Regions from separate parts of the Bacteroides sp. Ga6A2 genome, predicted to be linked through region 2. Evidence: riboswitches for the same ligand, from Rfam matches in the RefSeq annotation. Region 2 holds a riboswitch; each other region holds the start of a gene.
The links. A riboswitch is a leader RNA that binds a small molecule or an ion and turns the genes downstream of it on or off. The one in region 2 is predicted to bind thiamine pyrophosphate.
Positions count from the first base shown of each region.

Region 1: another riboswitch for thiamine pyrophosphate. It lies ahead of thiS (sulfur carrier protein ThiS); the one in region 2 lies ahead of T538_RS0101995 (TonB-dependent receptor).
Region 3: another riboswitch for thiamine pyrophosphate. It lies ahead of T538_RS0102445 (thiamine phosphate synthase); the one in region 2 lies ahead of T538_RS0101995 (TonB-dependent receptor).

Region 1 is NZ_JNKX01000026.1:36,950-41,081, forward strand. It holds gene thiH (2-iminoacetate synthase ThiH) at 1-595, opposite strand, end outside; gene T538_RS0107710 (thiazole synthase) at 609-1,388, opposite strand; gene thiS (sulfur carrier protein ThiS) at 1,416-1,613, opposite strand; TPP riboswitch at 1,663-1,764, opposite strand; gene T538_RS0107720 (1-acyl-sn-glycerol-3-phosphate acyltransferase) at 1,885-3,033, opposite strand; gene T538_RS0107725 (D-alanine--D-alanine ligase) at 3,056-4,042, opposite strand; gene T538_RS0107730 (RluA family pseudouridine synthase) at 4,075-4,132, opposite strand, start outside.
Region 2 is NZ_JNKX01000008.1:93,958-98,089, forward strand. It holds gene pnuC (nicotinamide riboside transporter PnuC) at 1-329, opposite strand, end outside; gene T538_RS0101995 (TonB-dependent receptor) at 337-2,712, opposite strand; TPP riboswitch at 2,745-2,841, opposite strand; gene T538_RS0102005 (tagaturonate reductase) at 3,033-4,132, opposite strand, start outside.
Region 3 is NZ_JNKX01000011.1:19,871-24,002, forward strand. It holds gene T538_RS0102435 (ATP-dependent helicase) at 1-1,245, opposite strand, end outside; TPP riboswitch at 1,451-1,542, shown strand; gene T538_RS0102445 (thiamine phosphate synthase) at 1,580-2,230, shown strand; gene thiC (phosphomethylpyrimidine synthase ThiC) at 2,256-3,983, shown strand; gene T538_RS0102455 (thiamine phosphate synthase) at 4,051-4,132, shown strand, end outside.

The sequences.
Region 1 (4,132 bases), on a different contig from region 2:
TCTTCATGCCGCGCGGATGATAAATGTTGTAGTTTGCCTTGTGATATGTTTCCTGAAAGCATATAACGCCGTTCAGACCATGCTCGCGCAACTCGGCATATTCTTCGGCAGCGAGAGGCATAACCTCAATCTTTAGGTTCGAGAAATATTTCTTTGCAATGTCGAGAGCCTTTGCCAGATAGGGCACTCCTGCCTTTGCCGGATTCTCGCCCGTGACAAGCAGAATGTTCTCGAAAGGTGCAATCTCCTTTATCGCCTTGTACTCGTTCTCAATTTGCTCTGGCGTCAGGATTACGCGCGGCATTGGGTTGCTGACGTGAAATCCGCAGTAGACGCAAGAGTTTGAGCACGAGTTGGTTATGTAGAGCGGAATGAACATCGACATAGTGTTGCCGAATCTTTCCTCGGTATATTTCTTGCTCAGCTGAGCCATCTGTTCAAGATAAGGCTCGGCGGCGGGAGAGAGCATGGCCATGAAGTCCTCAACGTCGCAATGGCTCTTTGTCAGCGCGCGTCGCACGTCGGCATCGGTCTTCGACATGATTTTCCGGGTTGTCTCGTCCCAGTCAATCTTTTCCAATTCGTCTGAAAACATCTTTATCTTTCTGTTAGTCGTTAAGGAAGGCGGTTAGCGGCGATGATGCCGATGCCACCAAGTTGCCCGATGTTACTGCGCCCAGTCCGCTCTCATAAGCCATTCTGCCAGCCTCTACAGCCAGTTTGAAAGCCTTTGCCATCTCAACAGGATTGCCTGCAACCGATATTGCCGTGTTTACGAGGCATGCTGATGCGCCCATCTCCATTGCCTCGGCTGCGTGACTTGGTGCGCCGATGCCTGCATCTACAACCACTGGAACGCCAGCCTGTTCGATGATGATGCGGATAAACTCCTTTGTTTCAAGACCCTTGTTTGTGCCGATAGGGGCAGCCAATGGCATTACGGTTGCTGCGCCAGCCTCTTCGAGCTGACGGCACAGAACGGGGTCTGCCTGACAGTATGGAAGAACCACGAAGCCCAGTTTTACAAGCTTCTCGGTAGCCTTCAGAGTCTCTACAGAGTCGGGCAGAAGGTATCGAGGGTCGGGATGAATCTCGAGTTTCAGCCAGTTAGTGCCGAAAGCCTCGCGCGCCATCTGTGCGGCGAATACCGCTTCGTCGGCATCTCTCACGCCCGATGTGTTAGGCAAAAGTTGTATGTTTGGGTGGGCAATGTGCTTAAGCATATCGTCTTCTTTGTCGTCAAGCTCAATGCGTTTCATGGCAAGTGTAACCATCTCTGTGCCAGAAGCCTTGATAGCCTCTTCCATCACTTGGTTTGAGCTGAACTTTCCAGAGCCAAGAAACAGGCGCGAGCCAAATTCCTTGCCAGCAATTACTAATTTCTCCATTTATATAAGTTTAAGTTTTTCAGAATATTATCCGCCGCAAGCGGCTTTTATTATCACCACGTTGGCATTCTCGGCAAGCGGTGTGGCACTCCATTCCGAGCGCGGAATCATCTCGTTGTTTACGGCTACTGCCACGCCCTTTTCGGGCAGTTGGAGCTGTGCGGCAAGGTCGCTCACGCTTGTGCCGTCGAACTCAGTTTCCTTATTGTTTACGGTTATTTTCATGCACAATGAATTTTGTTTCGTTCTAAATTCTGTAGAAACAAAGTGTGCGGTGAGGCTTTGAAACATGTCCTTTCGCCGGTATTAGCCGGATCAAGTATTTAGGGTATAATCTCAGCCTTGAAAGACGTTCAGGGCACCCCTCTGTTCTACTGAGGTGCAAAATAAACTATTATTTTTGTTATTTCCTAAAAAAACGTTGATTATTTTGCAATAAAAAAGCGGAGTAATCGAACATTTAGATTACTCCGCCATATAGGTTGCTGATATTATGCTACAAAGCCTTTGCCTTGTTTATTGCAGGGTTGGCATACATTGTAAGTATGCGCTCGCGCAAGAATGCCTCGTCTTTGTTCGGGAGGTCGATTTTTGCAATCTGTCCTGCCAGATATTTCTCGAAGAAAGCCTTGTCCTCGGCTGTGTACTTGTCTGATGAGTCCGAGCCTGTAAGCTCGTCCATCGCGATGTAGTTGCAAGGATAGAGCATGTAGTTCGAGTGTATACCCTTGTCGATGTGCTTTGCAATCATGCCGAAAATCTCGGTCTTAGGAGTGCTGCGGTCAATAGTGTCGAGCCACTCGTTAATGCAAGGCGCGGTGTGATAGTGGATATGTCCCTTGAATCCGTAGATGCCGATGCTCATGTTGTCGAGGTCGTCCTGTTGGCTCTTCTTAAAGTCAGGGTTGTCGCGCTTCTGCTGGAACTCCTTGGCTTTCAGATAGTCGCATGGGTCGAACTCGTACGAGATGCTCAGCGGAACGATGTTCATGTCCTTCAAACGGTCTATGATGTCGCCCTCGCCGCCCATTGCAAGCATCTTCAGGATGCTGTCCTGAGTAAGGTCGTTGCTGTCCTTGGCTCTGCCTTCGCGCTGCGCCATCCAGATGTTCTCGTTCTTATGGTTGATGGCAAAGTGCATGTATCGGCTCATCGTAGCCGATGCCTGAAGCATCTGGCGCATGGTTAGTGCGCGCTGTACAATGAAGCTCTTGTTTATGCGTACAATCTTCTTTATCCAAGGGCGGATAAGGAGGTTGTCGCCGATGGCAATCTCTACCGTTGTGTCGAAGCCATTGTCTACAAGAAGAACCGACAGAAGTGCCGAGTCGAGCACGATGTCGCGGTGGTTAGAGATGAAGGTATGATGCTTGTCGCGGTGGGTAAGACTGTCGGCATTCATCTCCATGCCTTTGCCGCACTTTGCTACGAGACTCTTCAGGAGAGGGTAGACGAGTGCTTTCTGAAATTCGAGGTTGGTCTTGCACTGCAGAAGCTGCTTTGCAAGCATCTCGAACGGAACGTCGGGCATCACCTTTGCCATCACAGCCTTGAATTCCTCGTCGGCTATCAGTTCCTGATACACGGCTGGCAACTCCTCGGGAGTGTAAGGCCGTATGTCGTTGAATTCTTCAGGAATAGTCATGATTAAAGTTGTTAGTCGGTTGTTAGAACTGGTTTTCTATCACGTCGCTCAGCACGTCGCCCATGTTCAGACCGGCAGCCTTTACCTGCTGCGGAATGAAGCTTGTGGCAGTCATGCCTGGTGTTGTGTTAATCTCCATCAGCATAGGCTTGTCGTTGCCCTCGGCATCTTTTGTAATGATGAAGTCTATGCGGATTATGCCGTTGGCGTGCAGAATGTCGTAGATTTCAGAAACCATCTGGCGCACCTTGGCTGTTGTCTCGTCCGACAGGCGGGCAGGCGTAATCTCCTGAACCTGACCGTTGTACTTGGCATCATAGTCGAAGAACTCGTTCTCCGAAACTACCTCGGTGGCTGGCAGAACAACGTTGCCCTTCTTTGTCTTGAAGCAGCCAACAGAAATCTCCGTTCCCTTCATCTCTGCCTCAATCATCACTTCGTCGCTCTCGTTCATTGCCTTGGCGATGGCTGCCTGAAGCTCTTCGGTCTTCTTTACCTTGCTAACGCCGAAGCTTGAGCCGCCTGCGTTAGGCTTTACGAAGCATGGCAGACCTACCTTGGCGATTATTGCCTCGTCAGAAGGCATCTGCTGACCTTTTCGCACAATGAGCGATTCGCTCACCGGAACGCCGAAGCCCTTCAGATACTGGTTCAGCGTGAATTTGTTGAAAGTCATAGACTCTACAAGCACATCGCTCGTTGAGTAAGGCATACGGATAAGGTCGAAGTAACCTTGAAGTATTCCGTTCTCGCCCGGAGTTCCGTGTATTGTTATGTAGCAATAGTCTGGAGTAATTTTCTTTCCGTTATCGCTGAAAGAAAAGTCGTTACGGTCAACGGCAACTCTTTTGCCGTCGGCTAAAATCGCTTCCCACGCAGTGCCTTTAATCTCTACCACATAAACTTTGTACTTGTCGTGGTTCATAAACGAGAAGATACCCTGAGCGGAACGCATTGACACATCATGTTCAGATGAGTCTCCGCCAGCAACAATAGCAATTGTTTTCACTTTTTCTGATAAATATAAATTAGTAATATGTGTTAATTTTCGTTATCTTTCTTTGCGCCCATGTAGGTGCGCCATCTGTCAAGAAGCTGG
Region 2 (4,132 bases):
CACCATATAGCCAGCCAGATAACCAGCGTACAAACCGTAACAGGCAGATAATACGATTTTTTAAGATGCGTAATCGGCATGTCGCCTGCTCCGTGTTTGTCGTCCTTTCGCCCAAGTTTCCAGATGGCTACGCCGTAGACCGACGTAAGGCAGTAGTAGACAGCCATTCCGAAGTCGGCATACAGCCCTGCCTCGAAATATAGCACCATGTCTATTGCCGGCATCACTATGCTTGCAAGCCACAGCCAGATGTTTGCCTTGTATTCGAGATAAAGGTAAACAAGACCTACGACGAAGCCCAGAATGTCGAGGAATCTAAGTGTATCCATCTTTATGTCAGAATTTTAGGGTGATGTTGCCCATCATCGTAAAGCCAGCCATCGGAACGAATCCAAGCTCATAGTATCGGTTGTCGTTTGGATGTCCGTAGCTTTCGCAAATGGCAGAATAAACCCATCCGCTTGTGGCGTATCGTGCGTTGAACACGTTGTTGAGGTCAAGTCCGAAGGCTGCCTCCTTGATGTGCAACGGCTTTATCGGCATGGTGTAGCCCAAGTGAATGTTCGATACGCTGAACGCCGGCAGAGAACGGTCTTTGTTCGCGGTATTGTCGAGATACTGACGACCAACGGCAGATGTGTGCCAAACCGCCGTCATTCCCTTGTGGTGGAAACTAAGGAAGGCGTTGCCCGTAAAGGCTGGTGAGAAGGCGAGGGTAGAGTTGTCGTAGTGTATTGTTCTGAACTCATCCTTGCTGTCCCAGTCTTCAACCACCTCGTCGAAATCCTTAATCTTGTTCCGGCTAACCGCCATGTTAAGGTCGAGGCTCAGCCAAGGCGTGAAGTCGGCTCCGCATTGCAGTTCAATTCCGGCGCGATAACTGTCCTTGATGTTCGTTGTCAGCTTTTCGCCAATCTCATTCTCCTGTCCCGTCTGTACAAACTGGTCGGTATAGTCCATGTAATACAGGTTTATTCCGAGGCGGCATTTCTTGTTGCTCAGGGTGTAGCCCAGTTCGTAGTCCAAGAGCGATTCGGCTTTCGGAGCAGGATATGAGCCGTTGTCAGTAAAGTTGTTGCGCTCAGGCTCGCGGTGGCTCAAGGCTGCCGAACCGTAGACGCGGTGTTCGCCCAGAGTCCACGAGAATCCGGCTTTCGGATTGAAAAAGTCGTATTTCTTGTCGATGTCCAGTTTCTGGTTGTAGAAACCGCTCTCGTTGTCGTAGAACTTGTCGTTTATTCCGTCGGTCTTGTAGCCAACGTGGCGATACTGAATGTCGGCAAACACGTTCCAGTTGTCGGTTATGCTGAATGCCGCCTTTGCAAACGCGCTTCCGTCGGTCTTTGTCGCGTCAGAATCGTAATAGTCGTATCTGCCGTTTTTCAGGAATGTGGCAGCAATATCCTTGTCGGCAATATAAGTGATGTAGCCGAAGTGGTTTCCGCTGAAATACTGCATAGCCACGCCGCCTACGATGTCCCAGCGGTTGCGCTTGTAGCTTGTGTTCCATACAAGTCCGTAGGTGTTCTGTTCCAGACCTTTCTTGCGCACAAAGTCGCTTCTCTTAACTGCGTTGCCGTCGGCATCAGTATATTTCAGACCGAACTTGGCAAGTTTGTAGTTGTAGCGGAACTGGTCGTAATAGCCGTAGCCGTAGGTGTAGCGTGCCGATGCCGTTGTGCTCCAGTAGTTGTTTATGTCCCACGCAAACGACAGAATGTTGTGGTCTTGCCAGAAGTTGTCGGTCGTTCTGCTCCATAGCGAGCCGTCGTTCATCTCGTAACGCTTGGTTATGTATTTTCCGTTGGCATCCTTTGCAAAGTTTCCGCTTTCGTCGTAAACAAGACGTTCGTACAGAGAGTTGAAGCGTCCCAGTCCTACTTCGTACATGTCTTTGTATGTCTTTATGCCTGTGTTTGCGCCGTATGTTCCGTCCATCAGACTAAGGTCGTCGTCGCCGGCGGTAATGCCGCTCCAAGCTTGTCCGGTTTTCTCAAAGTTGCCTATGTTCTTGTATCTAATCTGAATACGGTCGTTCATCCATGTAATACCGCCGTAGTATGAGCCTGAGCGTCCGGCTGTTCCGTGAATGAATCCGTCGGTATTCGTCTCGTGGTATGCGCCGTCTATGATAAGGTGCTTGAACAGCAAGCCCGATGACAGCGAGACTCCGGCGTTCCAAGTGTTGTAAGAGCCGTATGAGCCCGAAACCTCGACTGTAGGTGTTGGCGAAGGCGCGGCCGTAGAGAGAGCCACCGTTCCGCCGAATGCGCCGTCGCCGTTGGTAGATGTACCAACGCCTCGCTGAATCTGTACCGAGCCGAGCATTGCTCCGTAACTGTTCATATTAGCCCAGAATACGCATTGGTCTTCGGGCGAGTTTAGCGGCATTCCGTCGAGCGTTACGTTTATGCGCGAGTCGCCAGCGCCGCGGATTCTCATATACGATGTTCCTGTTCCAACGCCGTTGTCGCTCCATGCAATAACGCCCGGAGTCTGCGAAAACAGCATTGGCAGTTCCTTTCCAGTTCGTGCAAAACTCTGCAACTCAGTCTTTCTGATATTCGTAATGGCATAGGGGGCATTTTTCTGCGCTCTTACGCCGTTAACAACAACCTCTTGCATCTGTTCAATCTTCAGCGAGTCGTACTGCGCATGTGCAGCCGTCGCCACGGACATTGTTGAAATGCCCAGCAATACAATCTTTTTCATGTTCATCTAAAAAAACGGGGGGGAGTCGTGTCCGAAAAACAACCTATCCATACCTACGTCGGCATTATCCGATTCAGGTTCGAGGGTATCATCTCAGCCAACAAACGGTTAGCACCCCTTGATAATCTGTTAAAAACGATGCAAAAGTACAAATTTTCTGCCAATCAAAAAACAAAAACTGTTCCGATTATTTTTTTCTAGTTGTGGAATTACATCGCAGGAATTCTGTTATCCGGCTTTTTCTGATGGCTTGTACAAAAAAAGAGGATTCCATTTTCTGGAATCCCCCTTTTTGAAAAATATGGTCAAATGTGATTCTATTACAGAATTGTCTTGACAGCCTCAAGCATACCCTTTGACTGGATAAGGTCGAGGTACTCTTTAACAAGAGCAGTAAGACCAGGAACCTCGTTGAGGTTCTGCTTGCTCTCCTTCCAAATAACGTCTGTTGCGCCAAGAACGCCCTCTGCAACCTTCTGAGTGTCGCCTGTAGCCCAAAGTTGAGTAAGAAGATCCATAATCTCCTGTGCATCGTTTGGCTGGATAGGAGCACCGTCCTCGCGAACGCCACCCTTGTAGTAAGTGATGATTGCTGCCAAACCGAATACCAAGCCCTTTGGAAGCTCGCCCTTGCGCTCAAGATAAATCTTAAGGCCTGGAAGGTCGCGAGTCTCGAACTTAGGGAATGAGTTAAGCATGATAGAAGTAACCTGATGGTCAACGTATGGGTTCTTGAAACGCTCAACAACATCGGCTGCAAACTTCTGAAGCTCGTCCTTTGGAAGGTCGAGAGTCTCCATCAACTCGCCAAACTGAACCTTCTCGATGTACTTGCCAAGAACAGGGTGGTTGCAAGCATCGCGTACGATGTTTACGCCGCTGAGGTAAGTAACAGGAGAGAGAACTGTGTGAGGGCCGTTGAGCAATGTAACCTTACGAGCGTGGTAAGGAGCCTCGCTCTCGGCAATAAGAACGTGAAGACCTGCCTTCTCTGCTGGGAACTCAGCACGAAGCTCGTCGCAAGTCATGTTGCTAGCCTTCTCGATAACCCACAAGTGGAAGATTTCAGCCTGAACAACCAAGTTGTCGGCATAGCCAATCTTCTCCTGAATGTCCTTGATTTCGTTGCGTGGGAAGCCCGGAACGATACGGTCAACCAATGTAGCGCATACATAGTTGTACTTCTCGAACCACTCCTTGAATGCTGCGTAGTCAGCACCGAAGTCAGCCTTCCAAAGCTCGATGTACTGCTCGATGCACTCCTTCAGGTGGTGACCGTTAAGGAAGATAAGCTCGCAAGGCATGATGATGAGACCCTTCTTAGGATCGCCGTTGAATGTCTTGAAACGACGGTAGAGAAGCTGTGTAAGCTTGCCCGGATATGATGATGCAGGAGCATCTGAGAACTTGCAGTTAGCAT
Region 3 (4,132 bases), on a different contig from region 2:
CTTCAGAGCCTCCTCGTCGTTTGGATTTATTGCCATTCGCAGATATGCGATGACATCCTTTATCTCCTTTCGCTGGTAGAACGACAATCCGCCGTAGATTCGGTAAGGAATGTTGTTGCGCATCAGTTCGTCCTCAAAGATTCGGCTCTGCGCGTTGGTGCGATAAAGAATGGCAAAGCGTTTGTAACTGCGCTCGCCCGAATTGTAATATTCGCGAAGCCTCTTAACGATGGTTATGCCTTCTTCGCGGTCGGAATAAGTATTGTAAACCTCGATTGGCTCGCCTATTTTGTTTTCAGAAAAGACATTTTTGTCTATCTGATTACTATTCTTTGCAATAACGCTGTTCGCAGCATTAACGATGGTCTGGGTTGAACGATAATTCTGCTCCAATTTGAAGACCTTGGCGCAATTATATTGCTTTGTAAAGCCGAGGATGTTCTCGATGTTTGCTCCGCGGAACGAGTAGATGCTCTGGGCATCGTCGCCAACCACGCACACGCGCTGCTTGTCCTTCGTCAACTCCCATACAATCTTGTGCTGGGCCACGTTCGTATCCTGATACTCATCGACCATAACGTACTCGAATCGCTCGGCATACTGTCGGCGCACCTCTTCGTTCTTCGAGAAAAGAAAATATGTGTAGACCAGTAAATCGTCGAAATCCATCGCATTCGCCTTTCGGCAGCGGTCGACGTAAGTCTGATACAGCAATCCTGCCTTCGGAATCCTTGCGCGCTCGTCACCCTCGACGGTTGCCCTGTCGCTGCGATACGCACCGGGAGTTACAAGATGGTTCTTTGCACTCGATATTATTCCTGCGATAGCCGAAGGCTTGTATGTCTTATCGTCAAGCCCCATTTCTTTGATGATGGACTTTATCAGACTCTTCGAATCGCTGGCATCGTATATCGTAAAATCGCGAGTAAAGCCTATTTTATCAGCCTCAACACGCAGAATTCTCGAAAAAATTGAATGGAACGTTCCCATCCACAGATATTTAGAGCGATTGAAACCAACTTCTTGTGCAATACGTTCCTTCATCTCGCGCGCCGCCTTGTTGGTAAACGTAAGCGCAAGAATCCGTGAAGGGTCGAGTCCAAGATTCATCAGATATGCAATCTTGAACGTCAGCACTCTGGTCTTTCCAGAGCCTGCGCCAGCAATCACTAACGATGGACCTTCGTTATACAGCACAGCCTCGCGCTGACTCTGATTAAGTTCATCAAGAAAGTTTTCTTTCATTTACATCATTATTATATAGTAGTGCAAAAATACAAAAATACGGCAATTTCTCCGATTTTTTCAGCAAAAACAATCTGGCGGCGCACGAATGAAGTTTTGCCAAGGCTGAGATTTTTCGGAAAAAAGAACAATAAGTTCAAGCATCAGACAAAATTAGCCGCCGAAAACGTCCGACTTTTACTTTTTTTAATTACTTTTGCAGCCGTATATGACAAAGGGGTGCCTGAAAAGGCTGAGATTATACCCTTATAACCTGATCCGGTCAATGCCGGCGTAGGGATTGTTTCTACAGTTCACATTCATCCGCCCTTGTCTATATATAAATTAAGGTAAGATGAATCTGAAGAATTTTCAACTACAGTTTATAACACATTTCAACGACTCTACGGATTACGTCGAATCGGCTTTGTTGGCTCTCGAAGGTGGTTGCCGCTGGATTCAGCTTCGCATGAAGGACGCATCGGTTGATGAAGTACGGGCCGCAGCCTTGCAGATTATGCCTGCTTGCCGAAAAGTTGGAGCAACCTTCATCATAGACGACCACGTTGAACTTGTAAAGGAGATTGAAGCCGACGGCGTTCACGTTGGCAAGAATGATATGCCCGTAAACGAGGCGCGCCAGATTCTGGGCAACGACTTCATTATAGGCGGAACGGCTAACACCATAGACGATGTTGAAATGCACTACCGCAACGGCGCAAACTACATAGGCTGCGGTCCGTTCAGGTTTACCACAACGAAGAAGAACCTCTCGCCTACCCTCGGGCTCGACGGCTACAGAAGTATCATCGGTGCGATGAAGGAAAGAGGCATCGACATACCGCTCGTTGCCATTGGCGGAATTACGTCAGACGACGTGCCGAGCATAATGGAAACAGGCGTATGCGGCATCGCCCTTAGCGGAACAATCCTCAACGCTGAGAATCCGGCAAGCATGACAGCAAATCTTCTGCAGCTTATTTCGGACGCAAAAGAAAAACAATAAAAAACAAAATATTTCAACTAAAAACATGGATAGCAAGACAAAAATTTCATATCCAGCATCAGAAAAAGTGTACCTTCAAGGAAAAATCTATCCTGAGATAAAAGTTGGTATGCGAAAAATCAACCTTACGCCAACCGTTAAGGTTATCGATGGCAAGAAGGTTATAACCGAGAACGACCCAGTTTATGTTTACGATACAAGTGGAGTTTTTAGCGACCCAAATGTAGAAGTCGACTTAAAGAAAGGACTTCCCCGTTTGCGCGAAGAGTGGATTCTGAAGCGCGGTGGCGTTGAGCGTCTTTCCGAACTGACATCAGAATATGGCCGTATGCGTCAGGCAGACAAGAGTCTCGACCACCTGCGTTTTGAACACATCGCCCTACCATATCGCGCCGAGAAAGGCAAGAACATCACACAGATGTACTACGCCAAACAAGGCATCATCACTCCCGAGATGGAATATGTAGCCATCCGCGAAAACATGAACTGCGAACAACTTGGAATCAAGTCGCACATCACCCCCGAATTTGTTCGCGACGAGGTGGCAAGAGGTCGCGCTGTTATCCCAGCCAACATCAACCACCCCGAGGCAGAGCCGATGATTATCGGCCGAAACTTTCTTGTTAAGATTAACACTAACATCGGTAACTCTGCCACCACATCGAGCATAGACGAGGAGGTTGAAAAAGCCGTTTGGAGTTGCAAGTGGGGCGGCGACACGCTGATGGATCTTTCTACCGGCGACAACATTCACGAAACACGCGAGTGGATTGTACGCAACTGTCCAGTTCCAGTGGGAACCGTACCAATGTATCAGGCTATGGAGAAGGTTAACGGCCATGCCGAGAAACTGACTTGGGAGTTGTTCCGCGACACACTTATCGAGCAATGCGAACAGGGCGTTGACTACTTCACAATTCATTGCGGAATCAGACTTAAAAATATACACTATGCCAACGACCGTCTGTGCGGAATGGTAAGCCGCGGCGGCTCAATCATCTCAGAATGGTGCAGATATCACAAGAAGGAATCATTCCTTTATGAACATTTCGACGACATCTGCGACATCGTGGCTCAGTACGACGTAGCCCTCTCGCTCGGCGACGGACTGCGCCCGGGAGCAACATTCGATGCCAACGATGCCGCTCAGTTTGCCGAACTCGACACTATGGGCGAGCTTGTTGAACGCGCTTGGGCAAAGAACGTTCAGGCATTTATCGAAGGCCCAGGACATGTTCCAATGCACAAGATTCGCGAGAACATGGACCGCCAGTTGGAGAAGTGTCACGAAGCACCGTTCTACACGCTCGGCCCTCTCGTTACCGACATCGCACCGGGCTACGACCACATAACAAGTGCCATCGGAGCGGCTCAGATTGGATGGTACGGCACGGCAATGCTATGCTACGTTACGCCGAAAGAGCATCTCGGTCTGCCTAACAAGGAAGACGTGCGCGTGGGAGTTGTTACATATAAGATTGCAGCTCACGCAGCCGATATGGCAAAGGGACATCCGGGCGCAACCGTGCGCGACAATGCCCTGAGCAAGGCGCGATACGAGTTCAGATGGAAAGACCAGTTCAACCTTGCGCTCGATCCCGACAGGGCTCTCGAATACTACAAGGCTGGAAACCACTTCAACGGCAAGTACTGCACAATGTGCGGACCGAACTTCTGCGCAATGCGTATAAGCCAGAAACTACGCGACTGCGAGTACGACTCCGAAGAAGAGGCAAAATTGGGAGAAAAATAACGAAAAATGCACCTCGGTGCATTTTTTTTTATACCTTTGCAGTCAAGTTATAAATAGCCGAAAGAAGATGAAGCTTATTTTAATGACAACTCCCGATTTTTTTGTTGAGGAGGATAAAATTTTGACCGCCTTGTTTGAAGAAGGCTTAG